Linked DNA regions of Parashewanella spongiae. The protein of the gene in region 1 binds, or shares a complex with, the protein of each later gene. Links are inferred from orthologs where the notes say so. Each region holds a gene or a part of one and is shown on either strand. Other genes may lie near its edges. The genes, in order: holA and dnaN.

Region 1 (16,453 bases):
CATTACTTATCTTCCAAATATGAAAATGGTTCAACGATCTTTAACATTGCCCATAACCACCGAATGAAATGCTCTGATTGCCAAAGTCGGAAAGTGATCAAGAAAGGAACCAAAAAACGTGAGTTTATAGGCCCTCCAATAGGCATCAAGAAAACGTTAATCCGAATATTACATCAGCGTATTCAATGTACGATTTGCAAAGTAATCCAGTATTTACCACTGAAGTTCATTCCACGGCCTAAAGTCCGTTACATCAAAGCCTTCGAGAGATATGTACTGTTATTATCAATTGAAAAAATGACCATTAGCTCGATAGCGAAGCTTTGCAATGTTGGTTGGGATTGCATCAAAGCCATTCAAAAAGGCATCTAAAAAAGCGCTATCAAAAACCAAATTACAAAAACGTTACCTATATTGGTATTGATGAAATTTACTGTGGTTCTAAATCAGGCTTTATGACAGTCGTTATTGATATGAAAACCAGTGCAGTTATCTACACCGAAAAAGGAAAGAAAGCGGCTAGCCTTGATGGGTTTTGGGAACGAAAGAATCGCTGCAAGCAACCTATAGTCGCGGTTGCAACTGACATGGGGCCAGCCTACATTTCATCGGTAAAGAAGCATGCACCTCAAGCCAGTTTAGTCATAGACCGATTCCACGTAGTCAAAAGGTTCAATGAGAGGTTGAGTCAGTTTCGGCGAAAAATACAAAATGAAATGGAGTCAAAAGATGACGCTCAATTTCTGAAAAACACACGATGGCTTTTACTCAGAAATCCAGAAAACTTAAGTGAAAAAGGGGCAGACAAGTTAAAGCAAGCACTTGAGGCTAATCAACCATTAGCAACGGTCTATTATTTCAAAGAAAAGCTCAGGCAACTGTGGACTCAACCAACAAAAGAGCTAGGGGAAGCGTGGCTTGATGATTGGGTTGAACAAGCGCAAGACTCAGAGATTACTCTGCTGCAAAGCTTTGCCAAGATCCTAATCAAACACAAGCAAGGAATACTGGCTTATTACGATGAAAAAATGACAAGCGGCAAAGTCGAAGGAGTCAATAACCGTACAAAAACATTATCTAAGATTGCTTATGGATATCGAGATTGGGAGTTTTTTGAGCTAAAAATAAAAGCAAGCCATGAAGCCAAGTATTCATTAACCGGATGAACCGCTATTTCGCACGCTTACCTCCCTATCATGCCGAATCAGGTTCGCTTTCGCTGTGTACCTCTAACTTCCTATGGCTTCCTTCAGACCTTGCCGTTAGCCAACAACGCCCTTGCCACTCGGATTATCTTCCCCTCAGTCTGGGTGGTACAGGCTTCTTTCTGCCTGTCGGGTTTGCCAGCTTCGCTGGGCAAACAAAAAAAGAGCAACACAGTAGTTGCTCTTTTTTAATTCGATTAATTCAAGTTAATATACAGAAATTTCGTGTAATCTTACCCAATAATCGGGTGAAGAAAATTTGATCTTAGAGGCGATAACTGGCTTGAACTCAATAGATTGACTTGGACTCTTATATCCGTTTCTCTTAAATAGTAAATTCCATTTTTCACCATCCCAATATTCGATAGTATAGTTAACAGCCCCTTGCATCTGACTGTAAAATTTATGGAACTCCCCTGTGGTAAAAACGATTCTAGATACCCAATATTTATCTTCAAGATCAACGGTCAGGTACTTTCCATGGTGTCCACCAGCAGCAAGCCATCGAGTATGATCGGAGCCATCAACCGCATTCTCAGGTGGCTCAGCTCTATTGTAACTATTTGATGAAGTGACAGGCTTGTTTAAGGCTAAATTAACACGACCAGAAGGCCTTATTGCTGTTGGCTCTTCAGGTTTTGGTGCGATTGGTTGTACTTCAGGTTTTGGCTCAGGCTCTGGTTCAACTTCAACTGGCAGAGGTGGATATTTAAGGTTGGCTACTGTTGGGGTAAAGATATTGGCGTATTTAGTGTTATAAGTGTTTATTAGCGGAATATAAAAATTATTCGCTTCACGAGCAAGTTGCTCTGGCTTTGCAATAAAATCTCTAAAATCAACAGAGGTGGTTGAGTCTGAGCCATGGTGTTCTGAATTATAAAACACAAGTTCAGCTATACTAGAAGTTCGGTCGTTGTTTTCTGCGGATATGAATAACTCGGCAGAATTATGTCCGTCATTATAAATATTCGCTGACATTAAGACATTAGAGTTTACTTTAGTATTTGCACCGTCACTGTTAAATAACTGTCCAAAGATTAAGTCATCGCTTTGTAGTGGGGAGTTTACACTCCCTTGTCTCATAAAGACCATACGCTCACTTGAAGTACCTTCATTTGAATGTAATACCGTCACTCCCCTGTTAAGTGCGTGAAAGTCAATAAGGGGCTCGGGCAATCCAGTTAAATCATCAGCACTTAAACAGGTAAATTTTGTATTTACATTATCTGTACCATTAAGTGTGACGGTTTTGGTGTTTTGATCATAAAATCGATAACAACCAGAAGTTTTATAAAAATCATCTGGTTCGATGGTTTCAGCTGCAACTGCAGTTGCCATAAATAGGCTGGAAGTGATAATTAAATAACTATGTAACTTCATAATTCCCTCGTATGTTTCTAATTATTGTTAAACAATATCTGTTATTAACAATGATAATGTTAAGCTAAATTTAATGATATTGTACCAGTGTGAAAATATATACATATCAGATGATTTGTTGGGTTAATTTATTAAATTAATATTTAAAGCTGATTGTTTTTAATTGGTTATAAGAGTGCGATAACTCTAATTATTTTTTGCTATATGTTATACTTAAATTGATTAAGAATTTTTAGTAATTAGTTGAAATTATGTTTAAACATTGATTTTGAGTAAGGTTTGATAATGACATTCTCGGTTGTGGCGTGTTGATTTTGCAGTTGTTTTTGTGTTTTCGTGTTGTATGATTTTGTATTCTCGTGTATCTGTTGAAATTAAGTTTTAACTCTAATATTTTATTTTAATTGTATGCGTTAAGACTCTTTGAGTTAATATTCTATTTGCAGTTTAATAAATGTATTAATAAGTCAATTACTCTAATGGTTTATTGCTTTAGAGTAGTTAATCTAATTGTTTTTATTGTTGTGGCTGGTATGTTGAATAACATTTACATTTTTAGTAATTATCTTATACACCTGATTAAAAATACCAAAATAGTTCCATAGTCGGTAGAGGCTAGAAATAATCATCAAATAAGAGTAAGTTATTAGGATTATATTTATTAATATTAGGTTGTATGTCTTTAACAATCAAAGAGCTTGCAGCTTTATCTGGAGTAATAGGGACTTGGGTTACAGCTATTGTTGCATTCCGCGGGATTAATACTTGGCGAACAAAAATGAACTTAGAAATCGTTGAGGAATTTTTGGTTGCTTTGTATCAATACGAGTATGCTTTATTAGACTTAAGACGTCCGTACTCAAACTACAGCGAGTTTTCTAGGAGTCGAGGTGCATTTGAACAATTAGTTTTGCGCTATAACGTTAGGACAGAGCAGCTTAAGTTTGCAAGAGATGGCTTGAATCGCACACGTATAAAAGTTCAGGTACGTTGGGGAGACTTTGCCAACTTAAAAATTAGCCATCTCTTTTATCTCGAAGGACTACTCCAACATCAAATAAATATATTATTAATGGCAGAAGATCCTCATAATTCGAGCGAACTAAGAAGAGAGTATTACTCTCAATTAGATAGAGAAATCTTATACGCAAAACAAAATGAGAAAGACGATAATTTTGCCATTGACATAAGAGTTGAAGCACATGAGATTAAAAAGTCGATGTCAGAAAAGGTTTTACCCAAAAACACAATCACATCTATTTTTTATTTTCCAGTTTACTGTCTGAAAAAAATGATCAAATCTCTTTCTTCCTGAAGTTATATATAGATTAAGTAAGGTAGACTTAAATTTGCTAGATATTACAGACAACATCATTCAACTTGAAAAGTCTTTGTTTACTGAAAAGGTTAGAGCATCCAAATCTAAGTTGAATACACTCATTGCCGATGATTTTATTGAGGTTGCAAGCACTGGTGCACGATTTGGTAAAACTGAGGTTTTGAATCGATTACCAGATGAGTCAACATTCATCGTTAAGACTTCGAGCTTTGAAGGTCGAGTTCTTTCAAATGATAGTGTGATGCTGGTTTACCAATCTGCTTTTAAACGTGGTGAAGATGAGCTTATCATCAAGGAACCAAGTGCGACAATTTCAATATACCCGATTGAATTGAATTGAATTAGCCCCATTTATATCCATATAACGGATTAATTGATGTGGGTATAGATAACTTAATTTCAGCAATTGCAGAGCTTGGAATACTATATATTTTTGCAGACTCGTTGCTATTTATCATTGGCATTTGGAGTTTACTAAAAATAGTCAAATGGGCAAAAGGAATGCCAAAAGCAGCTTTTCTTATGCTTGCTATTTTTCCGCTTATTTCAATATTTCCAATACCACCTCCAACATTTAAAAATGTTGAAAAGGCCAAAATAGAACAGCGAAAGAATAAACAAAATGACGGTGATTCAGATGATGGTTAGTACTTATTTTAGTTCTGTATTTACTATTGATTGAAGAATTTTAATAACTGTTCATAAATTTTTTTTAAGAAAGGATCATTTAGTTTATTAGCACCCGCTCGTCGAATTTCTTTGCCATTATTAAATAAAGAGATTTCGAAATCTCTAACCCCACCGCAGGTTTGACTTTCTGGGCATAATTTTAATGGGACTACAAGTTTACTATTTTTCCCTGACGAGGCTGAAAGAGTTTGTTGAATTTGTGTAACTTCATCAGTTTGTATTACATTTAATTTAACCCCTGCAGTAGTTAGTGAGTAGGTTGCCTGTATAGGGTTAACAAATTTTGTAAAAAGCATAAACACCTCTAATTAGTTATAAGCCCAAACCTTTCCTTAAACCTAAATAAATCGGTTGAATGCACAATTTAACTTTCATTTATTGAAGTTATACCAATTACAGTAATTAAATGCTCAACTCAGAGCTATGTATGTGCTCAAAGTGCAATCGAAATTGATGAAGACATAGTTGTTACCAGCATACAAAACTGTCGTTATTACATTGCTACGTCAAGACAATTTTGAGAAGTAAGACCAATTACAGTAATTAAATTCCCAGCTCAGACGTATGTATGAGTTAAAAGTACAAGTGAAATTGATGAAGACATAGTTATTACCGACATACAAAACTGTCGTTATTACATTGCTACGTTGAGACAGTTTTGCGTAGTAATTTGGACACATACAAGCTCCCGAAGGGCAAGGCTAAAGGGTTCCATTACTGCGTTACAAGCACTTGAATTATCCGGACAAAAGTACGAAGTGTGTTGAACGCCAGTTTTGTATGGCAGCCGTAGGGAATATAGTACTTCGAGCTTGTGCCTTGCACTGAAACCCTTTAGCTCTTGCTGAGTGAGAGATTAATTACTGTAAATGGTATAAAATACAAAGTTAAACAACCCGAATTCACCTATCAGGTGAGTGCTGAACATTCATATACTTGCCAAAATCACCGCTAGCTGCGTTATAAATTTTGCAAGTAGAAACGAAATAACGACAGTTTTGTATGTCGGTAACCACTACTTGCTACTGTTCATGCCTTGCTATCAGTAATTTTTTCTGCGTATATGAACGCTCCCAACCGATTTAAGTACCTGACCATAAGTTTCTTAAGATTTTCTAGTGCCCAGTTTCAGCACTTTCAGCACTTTCAGCACTTTCAGCACTCTACAGTGTTGCAACTTCGGTTACATAGCTACGGCTATGCGCCCTACATTGCGTCTTGTATAGCACTAAACCTGAACACAATAATTATCAAAGAACTTATCGACAGGTACTTATTCAGGTTAAACAAAATGCAGTTAACATTATAATATTGTCGTTGTTTTATGATGTTCATTTTATGATGTGATCATACTAAAAAGTGTGCTCGCTAGTATCAAGTTAATGGCTAGACTCGCTCAATACTATCATTCCTGAGTTGAATTTATCCTCGATAAACTCAAGTCCAAATTCATCTTTGAGAAAACTTATCATTCCATTTTTTAACGTATTATTGCCATGGTATCCAGTTATGATCGATGTTATGTTGGGTTCATTGTTTTGTTTGTGGTAACAAAATAATAGTTTTGCGAAAGCTAATGGAACACCTCGAATATGTGTATCATTGCCTGAATGTTCTTCGAAGATTTTATCCATATGTAAATCGATACATTGATTCATTAAGCCAACATTTTTTTTATATATTCCTTGTGTTATCCCTTTATCAATCATGCTTGCGAAATTATCTTTTTCAAGCGGCGCAAGTTGAGCATGCATTTGTGAAAGAGTACTCATGTTGCACTTGTTCATTATTTTTTCTAAATACCATATTCCAGTGTCTAATTCCTTAGCCTTAATACATACTTTAATAAAAGCATTGTAAATGGCAACATCAGGCTGGATGCCCCAATGCTGCATTAAGCTGGCTGTATCTGTATCGCCCAATACCAATGATTTGGCTTCTGCATAACGCCCCGTCTCAGCGCAGGCCGTCAGCAAATTCATGCAGGTGATTGAGTCTGTCTTTAGTGGCAAATGAGGTGCCATCACGGGCTTATCACCACACACCAGTTGCCAAGCACTATCAAATTGGCCCGTTTTAGCGCATACCTTGATAAAGCCGCTGTAAATGGCAACATTAGGCTCGATGCCCCACTGCTGCATTAAGCTGTCTGTAGCTATATCGCCATCGCCCAACACCAATGATTTGGCTTCTGCATAACGCTCCGTTTCAGCGCAGGCCGTCAGCAAATTCAGGCAGGTGATTGAATCTGCCTTTAGTGGTAGATGAGGTGCCATCACGGGCTTATTACCACACACCAGTTGCCAAGCACTATCAAACTGGCCTGTTTTAGCGCATACCGAGATAAAGGTGCTGTAAATGGCAACATTAGGCTTAATGCCCCACTGCAGCATTAAGCTGGCTGTAGCGGTATCGCCCAACACTAATGATTTGGCTTCTGCATAACGCCCCGTTTCAGCGCAGGCCGTCAGCAAATTCAGGCAGGTGATTGAATCTGCCTTTAGTGATAGATGAGGTGCCATCAAGGGCTTATTACCACACACCAGTTGCCAAGCACTATCAAACTGGCCTGTTTTAGCGCATACCGAGATAAAGGTGCTGTAAATGGCAACATTAGGCTTAATGCCCCACTGCAGCATTAAGCTGGCTGTAGCGGTATCGCCCAACACTAATGATTTGGCTTCTGCATAACGCCCCGCTTCAGCGCAGGCAACCAGCAAATTCGTGCAGGTGATTGAATCTGCCTTTAGTGGTAGATGAGGTGCCATCACAGACTTATCACCACACACCAGTTGCCAAGCACTATAAAACTGGCCAGTTTTAGCGCATACCGAGATAAAGGTGCTGTAAATGGCAACATTAGGCTTAATGCCCCACTGCAGCATTAAGCTGGCTGTAGCGGTATCGCCCAACACTAATGATTTGGCTTCTGCATAACGCCCCGCTTCAGCGCAGGCAACCAGCAAATTCGTGCAGGTGATTGAATCTGCCTTTAGTGGTAGATGAGGTGCCATCACAGGCTTATCACCACACACCAGTTGCCAAGCACTCTCAAACTGACCCGTTTTAGCGCATACCGTGATAAAGGCGCTGTAAATGGCAACATTAGGCTTGATGTCCCATTGTTGCATAAAGCTGGCTGTATCTGTATCCCCACCGCCCAACACCAATAATTTGGCTTCTTCATAACGCCCCGCTTCAGCGCAGGCCGTCAACAAATTTATGCAAGTGACTTGATTGGATTTTAATGATAAGTGAGGTGCCATCACGAGCTTATCACCACACACCAGTTGCCAAGCACTATAAAACTGGCCAGTTTTAGCGCATACCGTGATAAAAGCATTGTAAATGGCAACATCAGGATTGATGCCCCATAGTTTCATTAAGCTGGCTGTATCTGTATCGCAATCGCCCAACACCAATGATTTGGCTTCTGCATAACGCTCCATTTCAGCGCAGGCAGCCAGCAAATTTATGCAGGTAATTAAATCTGCTTTTAGTGGTAAATGAGGTGCCATCACGGGCTTATCACCACACACCAGTTGCCAAGCACTATCAAACTGGCCCGTTTTAGCGCATACCGTGATAAAGGCATTGTAAATGGCAACATTAGGCTTGATGCCCCATTGTTGCATTAAGCTGGCTGTATCTGTATCTGTATCTGTATCGCCATCGCTCAACAGCAATGATTTGGCTTCTGCATAACGCCCCGTCTCAGCGCAAGCCGTCAGCAAATTCAGGCAGGTGATTTGATTGACTTTTAATGGCAAATAAGGTGCCATCACGGGCTTATCACCACACACCAGTTGCCAAGCACTATCAAACTGGCTCGTTTTAGCGCATACCGTGATAAAGGCATTGTAAATGGCAACATCAGGCTTGATGCCCCATTGTTGCATTAAGCTGGCTGTATCTGTATTTGTATCACCATCGCCCAACACCAATGATTTGGCTTCTGCATAACGCCCCGCTTCAGCGCAAGCAGCCAGCAAATTCATGCAGGTGATTGAATCTGCCTTTAGTGGCAAATGAGGTGCCATCACGGGCTTATCACCACGCACCAGTTGCCAAGCACTATCAAACTGGCCAGTTTTAGCGCATACCGTGATAAAGGCATTGTAAATGGCAACATCAGCCTTGATGCCCCATTGTTGCATTAAGCTGGTTGTATCTGTATCGCCATCGCCCAACACCAATGTTTTGGCTTCTGCATAACGCCCCGCTTCAGCGCAGGCCGTCAGCAAATTCAGGCAGGTGATTGAATCTGCCTTTAGTGGTAGATGAGGTGCCATCACGGGGTTATCACCACACACCAGTTGCCAAGCACTATCAAACTGGCCAGTTTTAGCGCATACCGTGATAAATGCGCTGTAAATGGCAACATTAGGCTTGATGCCCCATTGTTGAATTACGCTGACTTCAGCTGCGTTGCCTAGTACCAATTTCTTGCCATCTGAAAAATTTAAATTTAACTTAATTAATTTCAATAATAGTATGCATGTTTTCGATTCATAGGACGATTTAAATCGTATTATGTCACTAAAAACACCGTCGAAATTAGATGAATGGCTGCTAGAAAACTCGGCCGCTTTGTGTAACAGTTTATGGATTAACCTTATGTCCCATGATGTTTCCATGACCTGTTTGTCGTTTTTTAGGGTGTGAATAATTTCAATAAGCTGCGAAAGTTTAGTGCAACGACTAATTAATGCATTTAACTCAATACCAAGTTTATTTTTGCTTTTCTGTTTAAGTTTCCAAGAGTGAATAAGCCCACTGGTTTGAGTAAAAAAGGAATTAGGGGAGGAAGGTGGTTGCTGTATTTGCTTGGGATACTGAGTGCTCGATTTTGGAGTAATGGAGTGGGGCTCAGTTGCAAAACTTCGGTATTCATTCCTTGGCTTCTTACGATGATGAGCCTCTCGTGTACGAGAGTTAGAGCGAGTCGACGATGATTTATTGTTAAAAAAATCATACAGATTTTGTCTACCGGTTTTGCTTAATCTTTGATAACCCTGTTGTAACTCTTCATTATCATCAAACCTTGAAACCTCAAAGTTTAGATAGGATACGGCTTCGCTTGGGTATTCTTGGAGACTTTTAAGCATGAATTTATATATTGATTGTTGCTCAGCAGGAGTGCGCACTGTCGCCATCACATTACTCAATAAGTGAGTGAATTAACAAGCTAAGAAATAACGCACTGAAAAGATAAATACAAAAATATTCAGCTTTAAGGCATTCTATAAATGTATAACAAAAAAATATCCACCGCACAGGGGAGCCGTTTGGTAGCTCATCGTTGTATCTCAGACTCAAAAAATAATGTAATTGTGCGTAAATTGGTTTTATCCAAAACCTTGCTAGCTTGAGATGCTGGCGCGTTTCCGCCCAATAACGTATTTCGTTCTGTATGATACTTTATTACTTCATTTATCTTGTAAAAATGCCTTTAAGGGCGAATCAGTATGAAACTTTAGACATTCGACAGCTAAAGTTTAAACGTACGAATCAAGGCTAAAGTATGATTAAGGATGAAACTTTATTACCCGACTGCATTTCTAGGTTGAATAAAGTTCATTAAAAAACCGTACAAAAAACAGTTATTAGCCTACTTGACAAGTAAACGGCTCAATTGCCATTGCATTATAAATTAATACTAAATAAAACAGTGGCTGCCTTTTCTTCCTTGAATTAATGAGTAGGGATATTAAATGAAAAAAGCCGTAGTATTAATGTTTCCGTTTTTGTTAGCTGCCTGTGGTTCTGATGACTCAAAGTCGACACCTGCACCAATTCCTAAGCCTGTACCTGTATTGGCAAGTGATAAATGTTATCTTTTTGATACAACATTGGGTGAGTTTGAAGTAGCAATCGATTTAACAAATACTCCAATTACAGGAAAAAACTTTGAATCCTATGCTAATGAAGGCTTTTACGATGGAGTAATATTCCATAGGATTGTGCATAATTTTGTTAACCAAACGGGTGGTTTTACATCAGGTTTAGTGGCTAAAAAAGGTAAAGACCCAATTAAAAATGAGGCCAATGTAGGTCTGAGTAATGTCCGTGGTACTTTATCTATGGCAAGAACGAACAACCCTGATTCTGGGACTTCGCAATTTTTTATCAATGTTATTGATAACACCAATTTAGACTATTCCGGTTCATTTCCTGGGCACGCTGTATTTGGAAAAGTGACTTCAGGAATAGAGGTAGTAGACCAAATAAATATCGTTGATATTCATACAAGTAACGGGTTTAGCCATGTACCAGTAACAGATGTAGTGATAAATACGGTTACTGAAAAGCAATGCCAATGATTTGAGATTTTATAGCTTGAAACACTCAATCTCTGCGTACTTTACGACTTGATATGTTGTGTCATTACAGTTTGATTATCAAACTGTAATGCACACTATGCTTGTCTAGAGGTCAACTACGCCTTCTAGCTTACAGAGATAACAAAAAAAGTTTTCTGCTTATCAATTTTAACTTTATTATCATCTGATTTTATTAAATATAATTAATTGTTGACTGATATTTTAATAGAATATCATTGTTTTTACTTTTTTCATTTTATGGTGATAAAGATGGCTGTAGCCGTAACAAGAGAGGGGACGAACGATCCTTGTTATCAACAAACTAATTATGAAAAAATCAATGAGATACGATGGGTACCGTATCCTGCAAAATTGAGTGAAAATAATGAATTACTATTAGAAACATATACTGTTTCAGATGAGCCGCCTTCAGATTTATCAAATAATGCAATTGAAACAAATAACAGTTTTTTCGTAGGTGTTGGTGGATCATTTTTCCACTTTTTTAGTCGGATCAGTGCTCTTTTTGAAAGTAAAAAAGATATAGAAGATCCCAAGCCAGTGTATTATGCCGCCAAATACACGGTTCCTGAGCCTCAAATAGAAGGTAAATTTCAATTACCACCTGAAGATTCAGAGTTGATATCTTTTTTGTTGGGAAGAGAAAAATCTGATGTTGAACACTCTAAAGGTGTGTTGCAAGCCAGCGACTTATCTCAAATTAAATTTGTCGGTAACCTTGGTGTTAATTACCGAGCTAATGGGCATGAGGATCCGGAGTGTTCAGAAACAGATGGAAATTGAGAATTTTTGCATCCACATTTTTGTAGTTGTATTCCACTATTTATTTTAACCTGATGTGTGAATTTTATAACTCATTGAAATTGCTTACATCGTCATTCCTGCGAAGGCAGGAATCCAGCGTCTTTTCTTTTTTAGAGCAAAAAGGCACTAGATTCCCGCTTACAACATGCGGGAATGACGGACGTTTGAAAGGTTCAGTGGCGCAGTTAGACTGCCAACATTCCCTCAAATTTCATTGCATCTCTACCAAACTCAAGATTGAGATAAGCACCAATAGTTAATCCCTGCATCTTTCTTCCCATTCGGCTGGTCAAGTGTCACAAGTCTCGGCAGTTAACATGCTCAATACCAAAATATATAACAAGTTCTCCTATGGGGGTTTCAACCCTTCTACGTACATTCATTAATAGCTTTACTGCCCATTTAAGACGAATATCTTTCATATTTTTTCGAAACGGTGTTTGTAAATCAATGTCAGCTTGAAGACAGTCTTCATTGAGTATTGGTCTAATAAGCCCTTTATCACCAATTAAAAGGCCTTTGATATTATTGATAATTTCTTAAGCGGCATCACGTTCGTCAACATTTTCGGCAGTTAAAGTGAACTCTACTGGAATGCCTCTTTCATCAACAAGTAGATGCCCATGAAAACCGTAGTATCTCATACTCTTAGAGGCACAGTAGCCATAATTTGCATATCCTTTAAAGCTTTTGCACTTTCTGACACGGGTGAGCTTACAAAGCTCAATGGGAAATCCATCAATCAAATGAACATTACAAGTATCGGCTCTGAGTTGATGGCATAAATATTGATGAAATAGTTGCTTTACTTTCCAAAGGTTACTTGCTTGTCTGACAAAATGTGAACGAGCAGGTAAATTGGGAAATAAGGGCAGCCAATATCCCTTGAAATACTCCCAAATTCCTTTATCTGTATGATGTCCACTCCACTCACCAACAATTTCCATTGTAATTACTTCAGGATCAGTGAGTTTAGGCTCCCTCCCACGAGTTCTTAAAGGAATGGTTATTTCTTTCTGGTAAAAATCATCAACTAAACAGTAAACATAAATGATAAAATCTTCGACAAGCATGATCGTATCCTTCAGTCTAGAAACATCAGTTGACTGCGTTCTCAAGCGTAGAAAAAATGGCTGATAGTAAGGCGTAGCTTGCAGCAAGTCGTTATTCTACTTGCAAAAGTTACAACGCAGATAGCAGTCATTTTAGCAAGCTTGTGAGCGTAGAGCATTTCACTCATTGGGTGAAAAACATGATAATAAAATCATCGTATTGCTCAAACAGTTACTCGTATACTCAGCGTTCAACTGATGTTTTTAGGTTCAGGCACTCAATGGCCGCCGTGTTGGTTTATTGCTGCGCAAAACGATACCGTGTTAGGTAACCCAAATGATGTAAAAGCAACCATGAAAGAATGCGGTCTAGAGCATGCAAATATACGTTATTGTCTAGGAATAATAGGAGCTTACATGATTATGTTCACAGGAACATGTTGACTCATGTTGATGCTGTTAATGAGCATTTTGCTGAACTTGCAGAGTGGTACATTAGCCGTTTTTAGAATTAGTTCTAATAACTGTAATTAATAGTATGGACTAAGTACTAACTACCAAAAAATGGAGACGATAACACTATCAGAATGGAGAATTCATTACTGTAATTGATAAGATTATAAAAATTAATTTACTGGTTCTTAATGATTTTATAGATTATTTTATAGTTTGTTTTCATCAAGAAGATATTTCAAATGTCAGGTTTAAATGGTACTAGTCAATCAAGCGAAGTCGTCAGAAATAATTATGGTGGAACAGGTTATTCCGAGCCAATAGAAATGAACCCTATTTTAACAATAGGCCAAGCAGGTAAACAAGATCCTAATAGTTACCAGTGTCACACAAGAGTAGAAGAGACGAAAGAGACTGCAGTTCATAGTAGCGGATGGAAACACTTTTTTTCTTTGCTTTTTAATTCCAATGGTGAAAAATCAACAGCTAAAACAACGCAAAACTTGGTAACGAAAGCTGAATATAATCAAATCATGGAACAAAGAAAGTTAGGTTTACAAAAAATACAAGAAAAAAATGATGCTTACTTTCAAAAGTTTTTCAAAGAACATGGCTATTCGTAGTTAGTTGAACATTAACGCTTACCTGTATAAATAATTATTTTTAATGTAGTTTTGCACATAAGTTGGTGTCATTTTTTTTATGGAGTTTTGCTCCACTATTTTACGCCTTAGAACTGTTGAAGAAATGTTTTGTGGTTTAACTTCTATATCAAATAGCCTTCCCTTTTTATTTTTTACTGACTCAATGCAGTGAGTAAATTGGTGATTATCTAAAAAATTGAGATTTGATATCTTCTTATGAGGATAATCTGGGCGGCGCATTACAGCTATATCACAAAGTTCAAATAACTTTTGCCATTGATACCATTTATCTAATGAAAGCAATGAATCTGTTCCCATGAGAAAAGTAAATTGATGCTCTGGAAACTGTTCATTCAGTTCTTGTATTGTAGTGACAGTGTAACTTGGTGTTTTACGAGTTATTTCAATATCACAAAGCTTAAATTCAGTGTATTGATCACACACTAATTGAACCATATTCATACGATGCTGAGAGCTCGTTTTAACGGTATTTTTATGTGGCGGGATATGGTTTGGCATCAACCATATTTTATCTAAATTTAAAGCAGACATGACCTCTAGCGCAGGTAAAATATGTCCATAATGGATGGGATCAAACGTGCCTCCGAGAATACCTATCCGCATAATTAGCTCACTCTTGTATATGTGCTAAAGATTGATGAGCAACGGGATCGAACAATAAACAGAGATGGCTGATGGCTGTCCAGTCTTCAACGCCATATTGTTTTAAATTTAGCTCAATATTCGAAGCCATCGAAAGCATATGCTCGATGTTAGATAGACTTAATCGGTTTAGTGCATCTTGATAAATGGGTTTACGTTTATCCCAAATACTAAGTTTGCTCCATAAAGGCGACAAGTTTTCTCGATTTTGTTGTGCATGTTTGAGCTTAAGTAATGTGTTTAGCTCTTTAAATAGCGCCCATAAGATAATTGGTAAAGCGATGTCTTCAGCTTTTAACTGTGACAACATGTGCATAGCTTTATTATGCTTGTTCGCTAATATAGCATCGCAGAGTTGAAATACAGTAAATCGAGATTGATCTTCAAAGTAATGCTTAAGTTCTTCAGCATCGATTAAACGATCTGGTGCTAAAAGCTGTAATAATTGAAGTGCTTGATCGGCTGCTAATAGGTTACCTTCATATAAGGTCACCAATAGCGCGCGCGCATCGGGTTGCAGTTTTAACTTGAAAAATTTAATCCGGTTATCCAGCCAGCGCTGAAACTGAGTGCCTTCAGGTGTGGTACAAGGCAGGTATATACCTTGGCTGTCCAGCGTCTTAAACCATTTGCTACTCGTTTTCTCAGCGGTGACTTTAGGGCCTTGAATAATCAAGAGTACATCAGGATTAGGCTGAGTCATGAGCTCTTTAAATGTATTGGCGCCTTCAGTTTCTGGCTTTGATGCGGGCAGGGTCAGTTCAATAATTCGTTTGCTGGAAAATAAACTGAGGGCTTGCCACTCAGACGTTAAATCACTCCAGTTGAAACCGATTTCTTGGTAGAGTTGAATACGCTCATCAAATCCCTGCTGTCGAGCCGCAGCGACAATTTGTTGCTTACAATTATCAATCAACCATGGATCATCACCAAACAAAATATAGACTTGTTTCAGTTGACCTAAATTTCTAGCAATCTGATCCGGATATACGCGCATGGTTACTGCTCGAATGCGGCAAGCGTTTGGATGATTTTATCCGCTGCCTGTAATCGCATTTCTTTAACTAACAAAGCCATTTCTCGGCTTTTTGCTAAAGATGTTCGAGGATCATCGAGGTAATCGCGTCGTATGATAGCTTGAAATAGTTGAGCTTCTTGATTTGGAAAGCTGATGGTAAATTCAACTTGATAGATGAGTTCATATTCTGCCACATTACCTGTGGGGTAAAGTGAAAGCGTCGTGCGATCAAGAGAATCTTTGATCAGTTTTAATCGAGGTGTCTTATCATTTGGCTCAATCAAATTGATGCTGTTTAAACGCAGTCGCTCACGGACTAAGTGAGTGAGTTCGCTGTATTTATCTTGGCTTGAAAGACTGAGAGTTTGTAGCTCATCAGGAATTGAATAGCTGCCTTGTAATTTAAAGCCGCATCCAGCACTGAATAAAATTGTCAGTGCCATAATGGTAAAACCAATGCGCTTTATAAGCATATGTAATCGAATCCTTTTTTATCAACATATTAAGTAACCTGAACTCTGGATAAGCAAACCTCTACAGTGCTGCTATTTTCGCCTTGTACTAGACGAAGCTAGTCACACTGTAGATTGAATTTAAACTTATTGTCTATAAAACATTAAATTATAGATTTCATTATCTCGAACTCAGGTTAAGTATGACAGATTGAAAAACAAAACGCTTTGAGTTTGAATCCATTACCTTTCATCAAGCATCAAAGCGCCTTTTCAACCTATTTTAGTTCGCAACAATATTCAGTAGCTTACCCGGTACATAAATGATTTTACGAATAGTATTACCGTCAGTAAATTTAGCCACGTGTTCATGACTCAATCCTAATGCTTCAACTTCCTCTTTAGTCGC
Region 2 (16,498 bases), 1.0 Mb from region 1 along the record:
CAATGCAGGTGTCTGAAAACCCTGGTGGTGCTTACAATCCATTATTTTTATATGGTGGAACGGGGTTAGGTAAAACCCACTTATTGCATGCGGTCGGTAATGGGATCATTAAAAATAATCCAGACGCGAAAGTCATCTATATGCACTCTGAGCGTTTTGTTCAGGACATGGTTAAGGCCTTACAAAATAACGCCATTGAAGAATTTAAGCGCTATTATCGAAGTGTTGATGCATTATTTATCGATGACATTCAATTTTTTGCCAATAAAGATCGCTCGCAAGAAGAGTTTTTCCATACCTTTAATGCATTATTGGAAGGTAACCATCAGATCATTTTAACTTCAGATCGTTATCCAAAAGAGATAGATGGCGTAGAAGAAAGACTTAAATCACGTTTTGGTTGGGGACTTACAGTTGCGATTGAACCACCAGAATTAGAAACCCGTGTTGCGATTTTAATGCGAAAAGCGGAAGAGAGTAACATCAGTCTGCCTCATGAAGTGGCGTTTTTTATCGCCAAACGTTTGCGTTCAAACGTTCGTGAATTAGAAGGGGCGTTGAACCGAGTGATGGCTAATGCTAATTTCACTGGTCGCCCAATTACTATTGACTTTGTGCGTGAAGCATTACGTGATTTATTGGCTCTGCAAGAAAAATTAGTAACTGTAGATAATATTCAAAAAACAGTCGCTGAATACTACAAAATTAAAATGGCAGATATGTTATCTAAGCGTCGCTCTCGCAGCGTAGCAAGGCCTAGACAGGTCGCCATGGCGCTCGCTAAAGAACTTACTAACCAGAGTTTACCCGAAATAGGGGATGCCTTTGGCGGGCGAGATCATACTACTGTTTTGCATGCTTGTAGAAAAATCGCGCAGTTGCGCGAAGAAAATCATGACATTAAAGAAGATTATGCTAATTTAATTAGAACGTTGTCTTCTTAATAATCAGGGAATTGGACATTATGAAATTTTCTATTGATAGGGATGCCCTATTAAAACCTTTGCAATTAGTGTGTGGAGCAGTAGAAAAAAGAAATAATTCACCTATATTAGCCAATCTTCTGGTCGAAGTAAGTGGTAACTCACTGAAGTTAACAGGTACAGATTTAGAAGTTGAATTGGTTGGTGAAGCAAGTGTAAATGGTGAAGTACAAGAAGACAAAACTACTGTGCCAGCCAAAAAGTTGTTGGATATTGTGAAGTCTTTGCCTGATCAAAGTGAACTGTATGTTGAACAACAAGATAATAAATGGCTGCTACGTTCAGGTCGTAGTCGTTTTAGCTTAGCGACTTTGCCAGCAGATGAATACCCAAACATTGATTCTTTTACAGCTGATATTAATTTTTCATTGGCACAAAGTACATTGCGCTCAGTCATTGACTCGACGCAGTTCTCAATGGCTAACCAAGACGTACGTTATTATCTCAATGGCCTATTGCTTGAAACCGATGGCAGCGTACTGCGAGCTGTTGCGACCGATGGACACCGTTTAGCCCTAAGTCATCGTACAGTTGAAGCTTCTTTACCAGAAAAACAAGTTATCGTACCTCGCAAAGGTGTGGTTGAAATGGTGCGTTTGCTAGATCAAGATGCTCAACAGGTGACGATATCTATTGGTGAGAATGCGATTCGAATTGCAACAGATACTGCTCAATTGACCAGTAAGCTGGTAGATGGACGTTTCCCTGAATATGAGCGTGTACTGCCTAAAGGCGGTGACAAAATTGTTATAGCCAGCCGTAATCAGTTGAAACAAGCTTTACTGCGAGCGTCTATTTTATCCAATGAAAAGTTTCGCGGGGTGCGGATCCAGCTTGAAAATAATTTACTGAAAATTACCGCGAACAATCCAGAGCAAGAAGAAGCGGAAGAAATTATTGATGTTGAGTATGATAACCAAACCTTAGAGATAGGGTTTAACGTGAGCTATTTATTAGACGTGTTGAATCATATCAGTGCTGATGATGTTCGTATCACTTTAATTGATAATAATTCCAGTGCATTAATTGAAAATCACGAAGCAGAAGATTCTATGTATGTGGTTATGCCAATGCGCCTGTAATGCTGTGGATGTCTGCATTGAGTATTAAATGAGTTTAGCTCAACTACAAATTACTTCTTTTAGAAATATTGATTCAGCCCAGTTGCAATTAAGCGGTGGGCTGAATTTGATCTATGGCTTAAATGGAAGCGGAAAAACCAGTTTACTTGAGGCAATATATTTCTTAGGGATGGGACGTTCATTTCGAAGTCATTTGTCTCAGCGGGTGATCAAGAGCGACAGCGATCAACTTACACTTTTTGCTCAACTCAATTTAGATAAAGGTCAGGCTAAATTAGGATTAAGGCGACATCGCAATGGTGATATTGAAGTCCGTTTAGATGGAAATAAATTACAGCGTTTGTCCACCTTAGCCGAAACATTACCTATTCAAGTTATCACCCCCGAAAGCTTTGCTCTGCTTTTTGAAGGCCCAAAAGCAAGACGTCAATTTATCGATTGGGGCGCGTTTCATACTGATCCACAATTTTATTTAGCGTGGAGTAATGTTAGGCGAATATTAAAGCAGCGAAATCAGCTGCTTAAGCGTGAATCCAGTTATCAAGAAATAGAGTATTGGGACCGAGATTTAATTCGTTATACTGAACAAGTGACTGAAATTAGAAATCAGTATGTTCACTCGTTAAATGAGCTATTAACAGGTATAATTGAGAAGTTTTTACCTCAAGTTGAAGTGAAAGTGAGTTTCACCCGAGGCTGGGACAGTAAAACCACGTATTCAGAGCAGTTACAAAGTCAGTATGCTCGCGATATTGCCAGTGGTCACACTGGTAGTGGTGCCCATAAAGCTGATTTACGATTACGGGTTGGTAGCATGCCTGTTCAGGATGCATTATCTCGTGGTCAATTAAAATTACTGGTTTGTGCATTGCGAATAGCTCAAGGTAAATTGCTAAAGCAACAAATTAATAAGCACAGTGTTTATCTGGTGGATGATTTACCGTCAGAGTTAGACGCTGGCCACAGACAGTTATTATTGAAACAGTTAGCAGACACCGGTGCACAACTTTTTGTTACCGCGATTGATCCTGCTGCGATAGTTGATTCGTTACATTGCCCCCCTGACAGGATGTTTCATGTGGAACAGGGAAATGTTACGGTAATTGAACAACCTTTGAGAGAGTAATATGTCAGAGAATAGTTACGATTCTTCGAGTATCAAGGTACTAAAAGGCCTTGATGCAGTACGTAAAAGACCAGGGATGTATATTGGCGATACCGATGATGGCACCGGCTTGCATCACATGGTGTTCGAAGTGGTCGATAACTCTATCGATGAAGCTTTAGCAGGCCATTGTAATGACATCACAATCACCATTCACAGCGACGGCAGTGTTTCTGTTAAAGATGATGGTCGTGGTATTCCAGTTGCAATTCACCCAGAAGAGGGCGTTTCAGCGGCTGAAGTCATCATGACGGTTTTACATGCCGGTGGTAAGTTTGATGATAACTCTTACAAAGTATCTGGTGGCTTACATGGCGTTGGTGTTTCAGTGGTTAATGCCTTATCTGAAAAGCTTCAGCTGACTATCCGTCGTGATGGTCAAGTCTATGAGCAGTTTTATAAGATGGGTGAGCCTCAGGCGCCAATTGCTACTATCGGTGATACGGATAAAACCGGTACAGAAATTCGTTTTTGGCCCAGTGGAGAGACATTCTCTAATCTACTTTTCCACTTTGATATTTTAGCCAAGCGTGTTCGTGAATTATCGTTCTTGAATTCTGGCGTAGGTATCCTTTTATGCGATGAGCGTGAGAATAAAGAAGAATACTTTAAGTATGATGGCGGTATTAGTGCTTTTGTTGATTACCTTAATCGTAATAAAACCACAGTAAACAAAGATGTATTTCATTTCATGCAAGAGCGTGAAGATGGCATTACCGTTGAAGTAGCCATGCAGTGGAATGATGGTTACCAAGAAAATATTTTTTGTTTCACCAATAACATTCCTCAGCGTGATGGTGGTACTCACTTAGCGGGTTTCCGTAGTGCATTAACACGTAATTTGAATAGTTATATGGAGCGTGAAGGCTTCAACAAAAAAGGCAAAACTAACGCCAGCGGTGATGATGCTCGTGAGGGGTTAACAGCGGTAATTTCGGTGAAAGTACCGGATCCAAAATTCAGTTCACAAACCAAAGATAAATTGGTTTCAAGTGAAGTAAAAAGCGCTGTAGAACAAACCATGGGTGAAAAACTGAATGATTATTTATTAGAAAACCCAGCTGACGCTAAATTAATTGTCAGCAAAATCATTGATGCGGCTCGTGCTCGTGAAGCGGCTCGCAAAGCTCGTGAAATGACTCGTCGTAAAGGGGCATTAGATTTAGGTGGCTTGCCGGGTAAATTAGCCGATTGTCAGGAAAAAGATCCTGGTCTATCTGAAATTTACATCGTGGAAGGGGACTCGGCTGGCGGAAGTGCGAAACAAGGCCGAAATCGTAAAAACCAAGCTATTTTGCCGTTGAAAGGTAAAATCCTTAACGTAGAAAAAGCCCGCTTTGATAAAATGCTGTCTTCTCAGGAAGTGGCGACACTTATCACCGCATTAGGTTGTGGTATTGGCCGTGACGAATACGATCCTGATAAAACACGCTACCATAACATCATCATTATGACCGATGCGGACGTGGATGGTTCTCATATCCGTACTTTGCTTTTGACTTTCTTCTTCCGTCAAATGCCAGAACTCATTGAACGTGGTTTTGTTTATATTGCCCAACCACCATTATTTAAAGTGAAAAAAGGTAAACAAGAGCAGTACCTCAAAGATGAGCCTGCGATGACTGAATACCTAACCATGTTGGCATTAGATGGTACGAGTTTATACCCAAGTAAAGGCGTGCCGGGAATTTCAGGTGCACCACTTGAAAAATTAGTAAATCAATATCGTGAAGTTGAAGCTATTATTGCTCGTTTAAATCAACGTTATCCTGAAAATATTACTGATCGCATGCTGTATCAACCAAAAGTTGATGCTCAAATGATGGCAGATGAAGCCAGCATGACTCAGTGGTGTAATGGAATCGTGGAAAACTTAACGGATATTGAAAGTGGTGGGGTCATTTATACGGCCAGTACAGTGCTTGATAATGAACGTAAAGTGTACCTGCCAAGTATTAATGTTCGTAAGCACGGTATTGATACGGTTTATCTTTTCAATAACGACTTCTTCTTATCCAACGATTACCAAGCCATTGCCGATCTTGGGGCTGAAATAAACGGTCTTATTGAAGACGGCGGTTTTGTGCAACGTGGTGAGCGTGTTAAAGAAGTAGATAATTTCATCGACGCACTAAACTGGATTGTTAATGAAGCAAAACGTGGTCTTTATATCCAGCGTTATAAAGGGTTGGGTGAAATGAATCCCGAACAATTATGGGAGACTACCATGGATCCTGATCAGCGTCGTATGTTACAAGTAACCATTGAAGATGCTGTTGGAGCCGATCAGTTGTTTACGACACTGATGGGGGATCAAGTTGAACCTCGTCGTGACTTTATTGAATCAAATGCACTAAACGTTGCTAACTTAGATGTTTAATTGCTAGGGTCTGTTGATCTTTCGTGATTGTTTTTGCAGCGATAAATTGGTTATTTTATGCAAGGCAGAGTTTGTGAGGTTTGGTTATTATCGACATACAAAACTGTCGTTACTTCGTTTCCAAATAAGAAAACGATAACGCAGCACCTTTGATTTAGAAAGAGCGACCAATTTACGCTCTCTCTTTTTTCGATGCTTTTGAGCATTCACTGTTCTGTGTTGTGACCAGCTCACTTAGATGGCTAAGCATCACTGCTCACGCCTTGAACAGATAAATGCTCAAATAGCACAAAATTTAATCCTGAAAGATCAATAGACCCTAGTAAGGAAAGTTGCGGAAGAAAGTATACCGATGAGTTCTCGTCACTCCAGCGCAGGCTGGAAACGAAGTAACGACAGTTTTGTATGACGGTAGTCTAGTGCCTTTGCTTTTTTCTATAAAAACCACTGGATACCAGCTTTCGCTGGTATGACAAATATTGGTGCGCTAGCTCCCTAAGGGACGTGGCGGAAGAATGTATACCAATTTTATCGTCACTCCTGCGAACGCAGGAGTCCAGAGTCTTTGGTTAATTTGGGCACAAGTCGCTGGATACCTGCGTTCGCAGGTATGACAAATTAAGCGTTGAAATTTAAATTGGTATTATTTGAACTGCGACATCCCTAAGAGTTTATTTGATTAAAAAGGAAGCCAAGGCTTCCTTTTTTAATGCCTAAATCAATCAAAAATTAAAATGATTAATAATTAATCTTTTCACCAGTCGTATTATTTGTTGTTTCTATTTAATGGGAATAAAATTAGCTCATAATTTACCCAATAAAGCCGCGTATCCCCTGATGTCTGAATTAATGATCTTTGGTGGAATTAGAAATCGTCAGATCAATCGAGATCAAATCCAACAGTTGCAAGCAAATAAACAGTCTTCTTCCATAGAAAGGTTATGGGATGCATTACTTGATTTTGTTACTCAATCGAATGTTTCTGTTGCAAAATCATTGTGTACTAAAATATTTCACAGTAAAGATTCAAGCGAAAAAATCAAAAGCTTTTTATCATTGCGCTCTTTATCCTATGAGCATTGTCAATCTCAATTTATCATACAGCCCAGTCAAAAACCGAACACAATAAGATTATGTATCACTTCGCTGAATATCAGTCTGGAAGTTGCTATAGAAAGTGATGATGCAGCAAGTCTAATGAATCAAGTTAAAGCTGGGGTGAATGCAGAAGGTAGCTTGAATATTCACAAACAATTCAAGGGAGATATTTCGCGATGGAATTATCATCTTGAGCTGATGAATGGTGACACTGTTGATATTGATAGAAAAAACACGCAACTGACTAATGAGCAAAAAATGGAGCATTGGCAAAGGCTTTCGTTTGGAGAAAGTAAATCCAGTTCCCTTGAATTTTTAGGGAGTCAGTTGTTACCACAGTCAATGGCACTTTGGTCTGTACAGACGGAGCAAATTAATCGTGGAGTGCCAAACTTAACCATTGTTAATAGTGAAGTTGCTGAACAACAATGTAGTATTATCGATTTTGGTGAAGGCGATTTTTGGGTGGAATACTATACCCATAGCGAGGTTGAAGATGAACATCAAGAAAGTGCAAAAATTGGTGCTCTTTGTAAAGAGCTAACTCTGCACAGTGGTTTTTTGGTGACACCTGAGATTGCACTTTGTTGTTTATGGGAGCATAAAGGGATCCCTTTTTAACCCGAGTAGAAAAATAAAAAGGGCAGTTAAGAAAACTTAACCACCCTCGGTATTAATTTTTGTAACACTCTGTTTACTTTGGGAATTATTGCAGCAGTGAAATATCAGCAACGTGTAAGAACTGCTCGCGAAGACGAGTTAATAGCGCTAAACGATTATGCTTAAGCGCCTCATCATCTGCCATTACCATGACATCTTCAAAGAATTGATCCACCGTATTACGTAAACCCGCAAGTAAGTTTAGAGCTTCCGCGTAGTTTCCTGCTGTAAACAACGGAGCCAATTTCGGCTCAAGTGCCACTAATTGCTCTGCCAAAGCTTTTTCAGCGTTCTCGTGAAGTAACTCATGGTTTACTTCATTGCTGACTATAGTTTCAACTTTAGCCAGAATGTTAGAAACACGTTTGTTGGCGGCTGCAAGTGTGGCGGCTTCTTCACGGTTTCTAAATTCAGTTACGGCCGCTATACGGTCATCAAAATCTGCAGGACGGGTTGGTGTACGTGCTAAAACGGCTAAAATAGTATCTACCGAAACGCCTTTATCTTGGTACCAACTGCGGAAGCGAGCCATTAAGAATTGCAGTACATCATCAGCCGTGTTTTCGTTACTTACACTGTCGCCATGTAATGATTGCGCTTTTGCTATTAAATCCACTAAATCTAATGGCAGTTTGTTTTCAACAATAGTGCGCAAAATACCAATGGCAGCACGGCGAAGTGCGAATGGATCCGCCGCGCCTTTTGGTGCTTGGCCAATACCAAAAATACCCACTAGAGTATCGAACTTTTCAGCCAAGGCTACGGCACAAGATACATGAGATTCTGGTACTCGATCACCAGAGAATTTAGGTAAATATTGCTCTGCAATGGCTACCGCTACTGCTTCAGTTTCACCATCAAGGCGAGCATAATGCATGCCCATAGTGCCTTGGGTGTCAGTAAATTCCATGACCATTTCAGTCATTAAGTCTGCTTTTGATAGCAAACCTGCACGAGCAGCATTTTTGGCATCCGCTTTCAGGCTCTCTGCAATATAAGCTGCCATATCACTGATACGATTTACCCGATCTTTTAAAGTGCCCAATTGCTTTTGGAATACGACAGATTCAAGACTTGGTAAACGCTCTTCTAATGATTTTTTCTTATCGGTATTAAAGAAGAACTCAGCATCTGCTAGGCGAGGGCGAATAACTTTTTCGTTACCGGCAATGATTTGTTGCGGATCTTTAGACTCAATATTTGTAACAAAGATAAAGTTTGGTAACAGCTCACCTTGCTTATCAAATACTGGGAAGTATTTTTGATCGCCTTTCATGGTGTAAACTAAGGCTTCAGATGGCACGTTTAAGAAGTCATTCTCAAACTTAGCCGTTAAAACTACTGGCCACTCAACTAAAGACGCTACTTCTTCAAGTAACTCATTTTTTAAGTCAGCGATGCCACCTAATTCAACAGCCGCCTTTTCAGCATCGGTTTTGATGATGGCTTTACGACGTTCAAAGTCCGCCATTACTTTACCTACAGACTTAAGTTGACTGAGGTAATCATCAGCGTGGTTTAATTCAAATTCGCTTTGCCCCATAAAGCGGTGACCACGAATGGTGCGTGCAGAATGAATACCGAGCACTTTACCTTCAATCAGCTCACTGCCGAGTAACATAGTAACGGTATGCACTGGACGAATAAACTGAGTTGAATTGCTGCCCCAACGCATAGGTTTAGGGATAGGTAATTTATCTAAGGCTTTTTGCGTCATATCAGCAATCAATGTGCTGGTGGCTTTACCTTCAACTTTTGCATTGTGTAATAACCATTCGCCTTTATCGGTTTTTAAACGCTCAGCGTCAGCAATCTCAATACCGTTACCACGTGCCCAACCTAAAGCGGCTTTGGTTGGGTTACCGTCGGCATCAAATGCACCAGCAATGGCAGGACCGCGTTTTTCGACAATTTTATCTTGCTGCGCTGTGGCGACGTTTTTAATGTTTAACGCTAAACGGCGAGGGGCGGCATACCACTTGGCTTCACCAAAGCTTAATTCAGCTTTGGTGAGTGCTTCAGTCATATTGGCTAAAAACGATTCAGCTAAAGTACGCAGTGCTTTTGGTGGTAACTCTTCAGTACCAATTTCAATAAGTAAGTTTTCAGTTGTCATTGTTGTTACTCCTTACTTATCTTGTTTATTTTGCTGAGAAGTGGCGTTTACTGTGTCACACATCGGGAAGCCTAATGCTTCACGAGCGGCATAATAGGCTTGCGCAACGCCTTTCGACATAGCACGCACTCGCAGAATATAACGCTGTCTTTCGGTGACTGAAATGGCATGACGCGCATCCAAAAGATTGAAAGCGTGTGATGCTTTCATTACTTGTTCATAAGCTGGAAGTGGCAGAGGCTTTTCAAGTGCAAGTAACTTGTTGCACATTTCTTCACACTTATCAAAAGTAGCAAATAAGAAGTCTACATCTGCATGATCAAAGTTGTACTCTGACTGTTCAACTTCATTTTGGTGGAATACATCACCGTAAGTGATTTTGCCCATAGGACCATCGGTCCAGACGAGATCATAGACGCTATCAACACCTTGTATATACATGGCTAGACGTTCTAGTCCGTAAGTGATTTCACCGGTAACAGGCTTGCATTCTAGGCCTCCAACCTGTTGGAAATAAGTGAACTGACTGACCTCCATGCCGTTCATCCAAACTTCCCAACCAAGTCCCCAAGCGCCCAATGTGGGAGACTCCCAATTATCTTCAACAAAACGAATATCGTGAACTTCAGGGTCAACTCCTAAGGCTTTTAATGAACCTAAATAGAGCTCTTGAATATTATCTGGGGATGGTTTTAGAACCACTTGAAATTGATAATAATGTTGTAGACGGTTTGGATTTTCACCATAACGTCCATCGGTTGGACGACGTGACGGTTGTACGTAAGCGCTACTCATTGGCTCTGGGCCAATAGAGCGTAAAAAAGTCATCGGGTGGAAGGTGCCGGCGCCTACTTCCATATCGAGAGGTTGGATAACAGCGCAACCTTGCTGCGCCCAATATTCTTGCAGAGTTAAAATAAAACCCTGAAAAGTCTTAATGTCGTGTTTGCTGGTCATACCGTCTGCTTACTTCAGGTGTTGAACGTTAAAGGGATCCAAGCTTATTTGTCGTCACTTCAGCCAAGGGCTGGAGTCTAGTGCCTTTTTTATAATCAGAAAAAGTCACTGGATACCAGCCTTCGCTGGTATGACAGCACAATACTGCTTAATGATATTTTAAATACAGAATATACGATTTTTATCGATAAATGATAAAAGCTTCATACACAATTGAAATCGATTATACCTTGTCATTACAGGGTTATGTAGGTTATTTTCTAGCTTTTGCGTCATTAACCAATGAGTAAATAAGGTCTTAAACTATGGAATTAGTCAGATGTGCTTGGGTAAGTAATGATCCTCTTTATCAAGATTATCACGATAATGTTTGGGGACGACCAGTTTATGATCCACTAGAGCTGTTTGCCAAGTTATGTTTAGACGGCCAACAAGCTGGGTTATCTTGGATTACTATTCTGAAGAAACAACAAAATTACTATGACGCATTTGCTAATTTTGATCCTGTAAAAATTGCTAAGTTTGATGAAACCAAAATAGAGGAGCTGCTGCAAAACACTGGCATTGTTCGCAATCGCCTTAAAGTGCAGTCTATTATCCGTAATGCCAAAGGATACTTAAAATATACCGAAGAGGGCGGTGATTTTTCAGAGTTTCTTTGGCGCTTTGTCGGCGGTAGCCCAATCGTTAATAATTTTAAAAATAGCGAAGAATTCCCAACCCAAACGCCAGAATCTGAAGCCATGTCAAAAGCGCTTAAAAAGCTCGGCTTCAACTTTGTTGGACCAACGATTTGTTATGCATTTATGCAGGCAGTAGGGATGGTGGATGATCATCAGTTGAGTTGTCATTGTAGGACAACTCAGCGTAGTTAAATCACTTGTCATTCCTGCAAAGGCAGGAATCTAGTGACTTAAATCTTTTCATTTTTTCTAATGAAACTTCTTTGAAGTTTATAAGATATCGGTACTGCTTAACAAAATTCTAAAGCAAATTTTCCTTTAAAATAATCCATTTCTTTGAAGAACATATTGTGTCTATATTCTTCTTCATTACGTCTATTAGTTTCCGCTTGATTTATTAATGAATATTGAAACTGTTTAGCTCTAAAGTTTGTCGCTGCAACAGTCCCTAAAGGAATAGATAGTTAAGCTATGATTATGGGAACTTCCATATAGTCAACAAAAATTTGCAATGATTTTTTTGTTGGAGAAACAAGAGATAAATCATGATGCAATGCTACGAGAAATATTAAAATTAAACTGGTTATTAGTGGCAACAGTGACCAAAAATAAAACCATGGATAGGTAAATATACTCGTAGCTTCTTTATTTATTTTCAATTGCAAATTCCCTTTACTAAAAAGGATGTTTCACGTGAAACACCCTTTCATTTTCAAATTACATAAAATGTTAAAACTTACTTTCAAAATAGAAAGGTTTACGCTTTGTTTCATCACCGTTCAGTTGGTTCATGGTCTCTGCATTGAACAGTTTACCGTTGACCATGGTGTGGGTGACTTTATCAGTGGTGCGTATGTCTTCGAGTGGGTTACCATCGATAACGATTAAGTCAGCGAGTTTACCAGCTTTGATGCTGCCTATTTGGTGGTCCATTCCGAAGGTTTTTGCTGGGTTAATGGTTGCGGTTCGTAATGCTTCTAAGTTAGTCATACCACCTTGAGCAAACATCCACATTTCCCAGTGTGCTCCTAACCCTTCACGTTGTCCGTGTGCGCCAATGTTGGCTACGATACCTTCGTCAGTGAGCTCTTTCGCAACTTTGGCTACATTGAAGTGATTGTAGTGTTCATCTGGTGCAGTAGTGCGGCGCATGGAGCGAGGAGCTAATATTTCGCTTGGTACGTATTGAGAAAGGCGAGGGTGTTCCCAAACATTGGTTTTATCGTACCAATAATGTTCGCCTGAGATGCCCCCGTAAGCGACAACTAACGTAGGCGTGTAAGCCGTTTGTGAAGCTTTCCAAAATTGCTTCACGTCATTATATATTGATGCAACAGGAAGGGAATGCTCAAGTGTCGTGTGGCCATCGGCGACCATTGATAAATTGTGCTGTAGTAATGAACCTCCTTCAGGTACTACCATCATTTTTAGCTCACGGGCTGCTGCAATCACTTGTTGACGCTGATTACGTCTTGGTTGGTTGTAGCTCTTAACAGAGAAGGCTCCGACTTTTTTTAAGCGTTCTAAATGGAATTTAGCATCTTCAAGTGAATCGACATGCGAAGTATACCCCGGTGCATTTGCACCATATAAAATGGTACCCGTTGAAAAGATCCGCGGGCCTACAATGTTACCGGCTTTTTGTTGTTCACTGGCGGCAAAAATTTCTGTCGTATCATTAGATGGGTCGTGAATACTGGTAACACCTAAGGCAAGACCTGAATATAGCTGCCAGTTCTGCTGTGGAATGATTTCATCTTCTGCTTGTGCCCCATGAGCGTGAGCATCAAATATTCCTGGCATGATTGACTTGCCATTAATCTTAATGACTTTTGCATCATCAGGTATGTGAGTATTTACATCTCCTACTGCGACGATATGATTATCTTTAACTATCACGACACCATTGTTGATGACCTTATCGCCTTCCATGGTGATCACTTGACCGCCAACAAATGCCACTGTTCCACGTGGAACATCTGCCTTTTTAGTGAAACCGATATCAGTTATGATTGGTTTAGAATCTTGGATATCTTGATAATCTGTATCAACTTTTGCTTGGTATAGCTCGGGGCCTAATGTCCAGTAAAGCTGATCACCCTTAGCATTCCAACTAATGCTTTCACCAGCTCGGGTACTTAACTTAGTTACAGGAAGGTTAGTGGCACTTGGACTAATGCGAATGGTTTCTCCGTGTTTCGCAAAAGGGGTGACAAATACTTTAAATCTTTCTGCAAAGGCAAGGTTATTGCCATCTGGTGATACGCGAAATTCAGTGGCATGTTCGCTGGTATAGTGTGTGCGTTTATCATGCCCATTTAAACTGATTGAAGCGAATTCTGGTGTTTTGCCAAAGTCCATAAAGTAAACGCGATCTTTATCCGCACCAAACTGCGGCTGGTAACCGCTTGCTGTGATTTTTGCTGTTTGCTTACCTTTTACATCAACTTTGTACAGCCCTGGTTCTTGTGACCAAGTCGATGGTGTGATGTAACCACCACGGGCTTTGCGGTACACAACGGTTTTACCATCAGGTGAGAAGGTAGGCTCTACGTACTTGCCTGGTTCAGCAGTTAGGACTTTAGGTTTACCACCTTTTGCGGAGATAACTCGAACACTGCCTTGTTTATTGTCGTTCCAAGTAGTGAATACAATGCGTTTGCCATCACGAGACCACTGTGGATAAAGCTCAGATAGGTTGTCATTTAAGCGAGTAAGGCGTTTTTGTTTGCCAGACATTAAGTCTTTTACATAAAGCTTGCCTAATGCTTCAAAAACCACTTTTTTCCCGTTTGGTGAGACTTGTGCCATACGAAGCATTTTTACATCGAAAACATCTTGATCTAAGTTTTGCTTGAATTTAACGGCTGGTTGGATTTGGCGTTGCGTTTTAACACTGAATGGAATGTTGGCGACTTGTTTATCTTCAACATTTAAACGATTAATTTTACCGCCAGCCCAAAAGATAATGTCTTGGCTATTTGGCGTCCAAGCCATGGTTGGGTATACACCATGAATTGCCCACGTTTCTTGCATATCGCGGTCAAGCTTGCCATAGACTTTCGTTTTCTCGCCAGATTTCAAATCAAGAATATATAAAGATGATTGGAAACCATCACGCTTGATATAAGCAAGCTTATTGCCGTCAGGACTAGGCGTTGGGCGAATAGCACCACCTGTACCTGAAAGTAAAACTTCGATATCTCCAGTTTGGGTATCGTAACGCTTAATCTTATAAATACCTTTCACTGAGTCTTTTGAATAGTGGAAGGTTTTACCTGGTGTAGCATCCTGACTGAAATAAATATATCTGCCATCAGGTGAATAGGCTGGTTCGCCTAAGTCTTTTTGATCATTTGGGCGTTCTGTTAATTTAACGCCTTTACCGCCTGCAACATGATAAAGCCAAACTTCTCCAGCACCTAAACTGCGGCTGGATGTAAAGTGCTTACGAGCCACAAGATATTGTGAATCGGGACTCCAAGCTGGACTATTGAGCAGGCGGAAGGTTTCATTGGTAACAGCTCTTGGGTTTGACCCATCAGCGTCCATAACCCAAATATTATCGCCACCATCTTGATCAGAAGTAAATGCGATATATTTACCATCTGGACTATAAACTGGTTGCATCTGCCAAGCGATACCTTCTGCTATGGGTTTAGCTTCACCACCATCAACAGGCATTTGATAAATATCGCCTAAAAGATCAAACACGATATGTTTTCCATCAGGGCTCAGAGAAACGTTCATCCAAGTACCTTGATTAACATTGATATCTACTGTTTGTAGCGGCTGGTTAGTAGGCTTGTTGACCAACCATTTAGATTCATCATCTTTGGCATGAGCAGCATTCAGACTTAAGCTCAATGCAACAGCTGTATAAATTGGGTTGAATTTGGATTGCATTAGGAATTCCCATTCTCGTTATTATTAACTGCGTTGAAATTAACTTGATAGTTATCTCATATCTGGCATTAACAAGAAAGGGGGGCACTTTCAGTAAACCTGAGCTTTGCGTACGAATTCTATAAAAGTGTCATTTAACCTAAATAAATCGGGTTAACTCCCAATTTAACTTTTATTATTGAAGTTAAATACAAAATTAAACAACCCGAGTTCAGCCAACCGATCTATATAGGTTTAAAAAAGATGCACAAAATATTATATACGGTGCAGATAGTTATTTGAAATTTAAGCAACAACAAGGCTGAAACTCGTATAACAAGCTGTATTGTAGAGGTGTGCTTACACAAAACTCAGGTTATTTAATGTTCTTGTTGCATTTATTAGCGTGTCTGGCATAGATTTGAATTTCACCGATTCTGAATTGTGTGTTACAGCTCATGCAAATCAAATTAGGATCAAATGGACGTTGATCTGTGTCTTGTGGATCTGGAGTTAAATATTGTGTGGTGTTAATTTTACTTCCAATTGACGGTTTATTAGGTTTTGATTTTGATTTACTTGTTTCTGGTAAAGCCGTAATACTTTCAGTAATAACGTCTCCAAAGTAACGATGGTTTCTACGTACGACCAGTGGACTAAGCTCTGTTGATGGACGCCAGATTTCGGGTTGTGCATTATCATTATTTTTCTGAGTCGCCAATGGTTGAACTGCAGGTGAAGCCTGTTTAGTTTCATTGGCTTGTGATGGCTTTACATTTGATAGTTTGTGGCCATCATTCAAGGCTGAACTTTGAGGTTGCTGAATATCTGCGGTTATTCGCCCCATTCTTAAAGACTTATGTGATTGATGTTGAGGATGGCTAAGGGAATCTTGAGTATCTTTTTTTGCTTCATATCCGAATGAAATAGGTTCAGGTAAATCATCTGGATTGGGTGCTGGAGCAGAATGCTCAATAGTAGGATCAAACTCAGTGTATGGATCTTTGAATTCTTGTCCATCGTTATAAGTCTTAAGTGATGAAAATGGATCTTTGTGACTATGAACATTAACAGTTTCTACTTGTGCCGGAGGTAAAGCATACACATTATTATCATGGTTTTTGCGCTTTAAAAAATACGCATAAGCGCTTAAACCTAATGCTTCGCAAGCATCAATAACTTCTTCATTATTAATTGGGACATTTTTAGAAATCGCATAATAGCGTAGTGATAGGCAAACCGTATCATCACAGACCGTAATTGTATCAATTGTGGCGTTTTTGGGCACAATAATGGTGACATAATGTCCACCGTCTTGAGAGGTGCCTACATGACAAAAGGCATGGGTTAGCTCATAAACTTCATTAAAATAATCACCTTGACTGGATTCAAAAGGCAGAACAACTTGATTTTGTCTCAATGTACATCCAAGCATTACAGCGCCTAAATCAATGGGCTTTTCGTAATTTTTGCTATTCTTCCATGGGTT

Evidence for each region.
Region 2: the proteins of holA (region 1) and dnaN are in contact, whole or in part, in a cryo-EM structure (PDB 8GIZ), measured with the Escherichia coli proteins. The link is inferred for Parashewanella spongiae from one-to-one orthologs.

The regions. Positions count from the first base shown.
Region 1 is NZ_CP037952.1:1,046,389-1,062,841, reverse strand. Bases 13,558-16,453 are described here. They hold holA (DNA polymerase III subunit delta), read right to left. Parts: upstream 15,572-16,453; coding sequence 14,543-15,571; downstream 13,558-14,542. Other genes in these bases: leuS (leucine--tRNA ligase), read right to left, coding at 16,328-16,453; E2I05_RS03790 (LPS-assembly lipoprotein LptE), read right to left, coding at 15,574-16,065; nadD (nicotinate-nucleotide adenylyltransferase), read right to left, coding at 13,909-14,535; E2I05_RS03805 (hypothetical protein), read left to right, coding at 13,558-13,890. In the rest of the region: E2I05_RS21900 (hypothetical protein), read left to right, coding at 1-372; E2I05_RS03865 (ISL3 family transposase), read left to right, coding at 324-1,166; E2I05_RS03855 (discoidin domain-containing protein), read right to left, coding at 1,413-2,585; E2I05_RS03850 (hypothetical protein), read left to right, coding at 3,262-3,900; E2I05_RS03845 (nuclear transport factor 2 family protein), read left to right, coding at 3,935-4,264; E2I05_RS03840 (hypothetical protein), read left to right, coding at 4,303-4,572; E2I05_RS03835 (hypothetical protein), read right to left, coding at 4,596-4,910; E2I05_RS03830 (pentatricopeptide repeat-containing protein), read right to left, coding at 5,994-9,770; E2I05_RS03825 (peptidylprolyl isomerase), read left to right, coding at 10,329-10,937; E2I05_RS03820 (hypothetical protein), read left to right, coding at 11,208-11,741; more of E2I05_RS03805, read left to right, coding at 13,510-13,557. UniProt on the Escherichia coli protein: Part of the beta sliding clamp loading complex, which hydrolyzes ATP to load the beta clamp onto primed DNA to form the DNA replication pre-initiation complex.
Region 2 is NZ_CP037952.1:440-16,937, forward strand. What follows is about bases 74-3,014. They hold dnaN (DNA polymerase III subunit beta), read left to right. Parts: upstream 74-964; coding sequence 965-2,065; downstream 2,066-3,014. Other genes in these bases: dnaA (chromosomal replication initiator protein DnaA), read left to right, coding at 74-944; recF (DNA replication/repair protein RecF), read left to right, coding at 2,094-3,014. Outside these bases: more of dnaA, read left to right, coding at 1-73; more of recF, read left to right, coding at 3,015-3,191; gyrB (DNA topoisomerase (ATP-hydrolyzing) subunit B), read left to right, coding at 3,193-5,610; E2I05_RS00025 (hypothetical protein), read left to right, coding at 6,397-7,329; glyS (glycine--tRNA ligase subunit beta), read right to left, coding at 7,415-9,484; glyQ (glycine--tRNA ligase subunit alpha), read right to left, coding at 9,497-10,441; E2I05_RS00040 (DNA-3-methyladenine glycosylase I), read left to right, coding at 10,747-11,316; E2I05_RS00045 (amidohydrolase family protein), read right to left, coding at 11,854-15,030; E2I05_RS00050 (ubiquitin carboxyl-terminal hydrolase), read right to left, coding at 15,386-16,498. UniProt on the Escherichia coli protein: Confers DNA tethering and processivity to DNA polymerases and other proteins. Acts as a clamp, forming a ring around DNA (a reaction catalyzed by the clamp-loading complex) which diffuses in an ATP-independent manner freely and bidirectionally along dsDNA.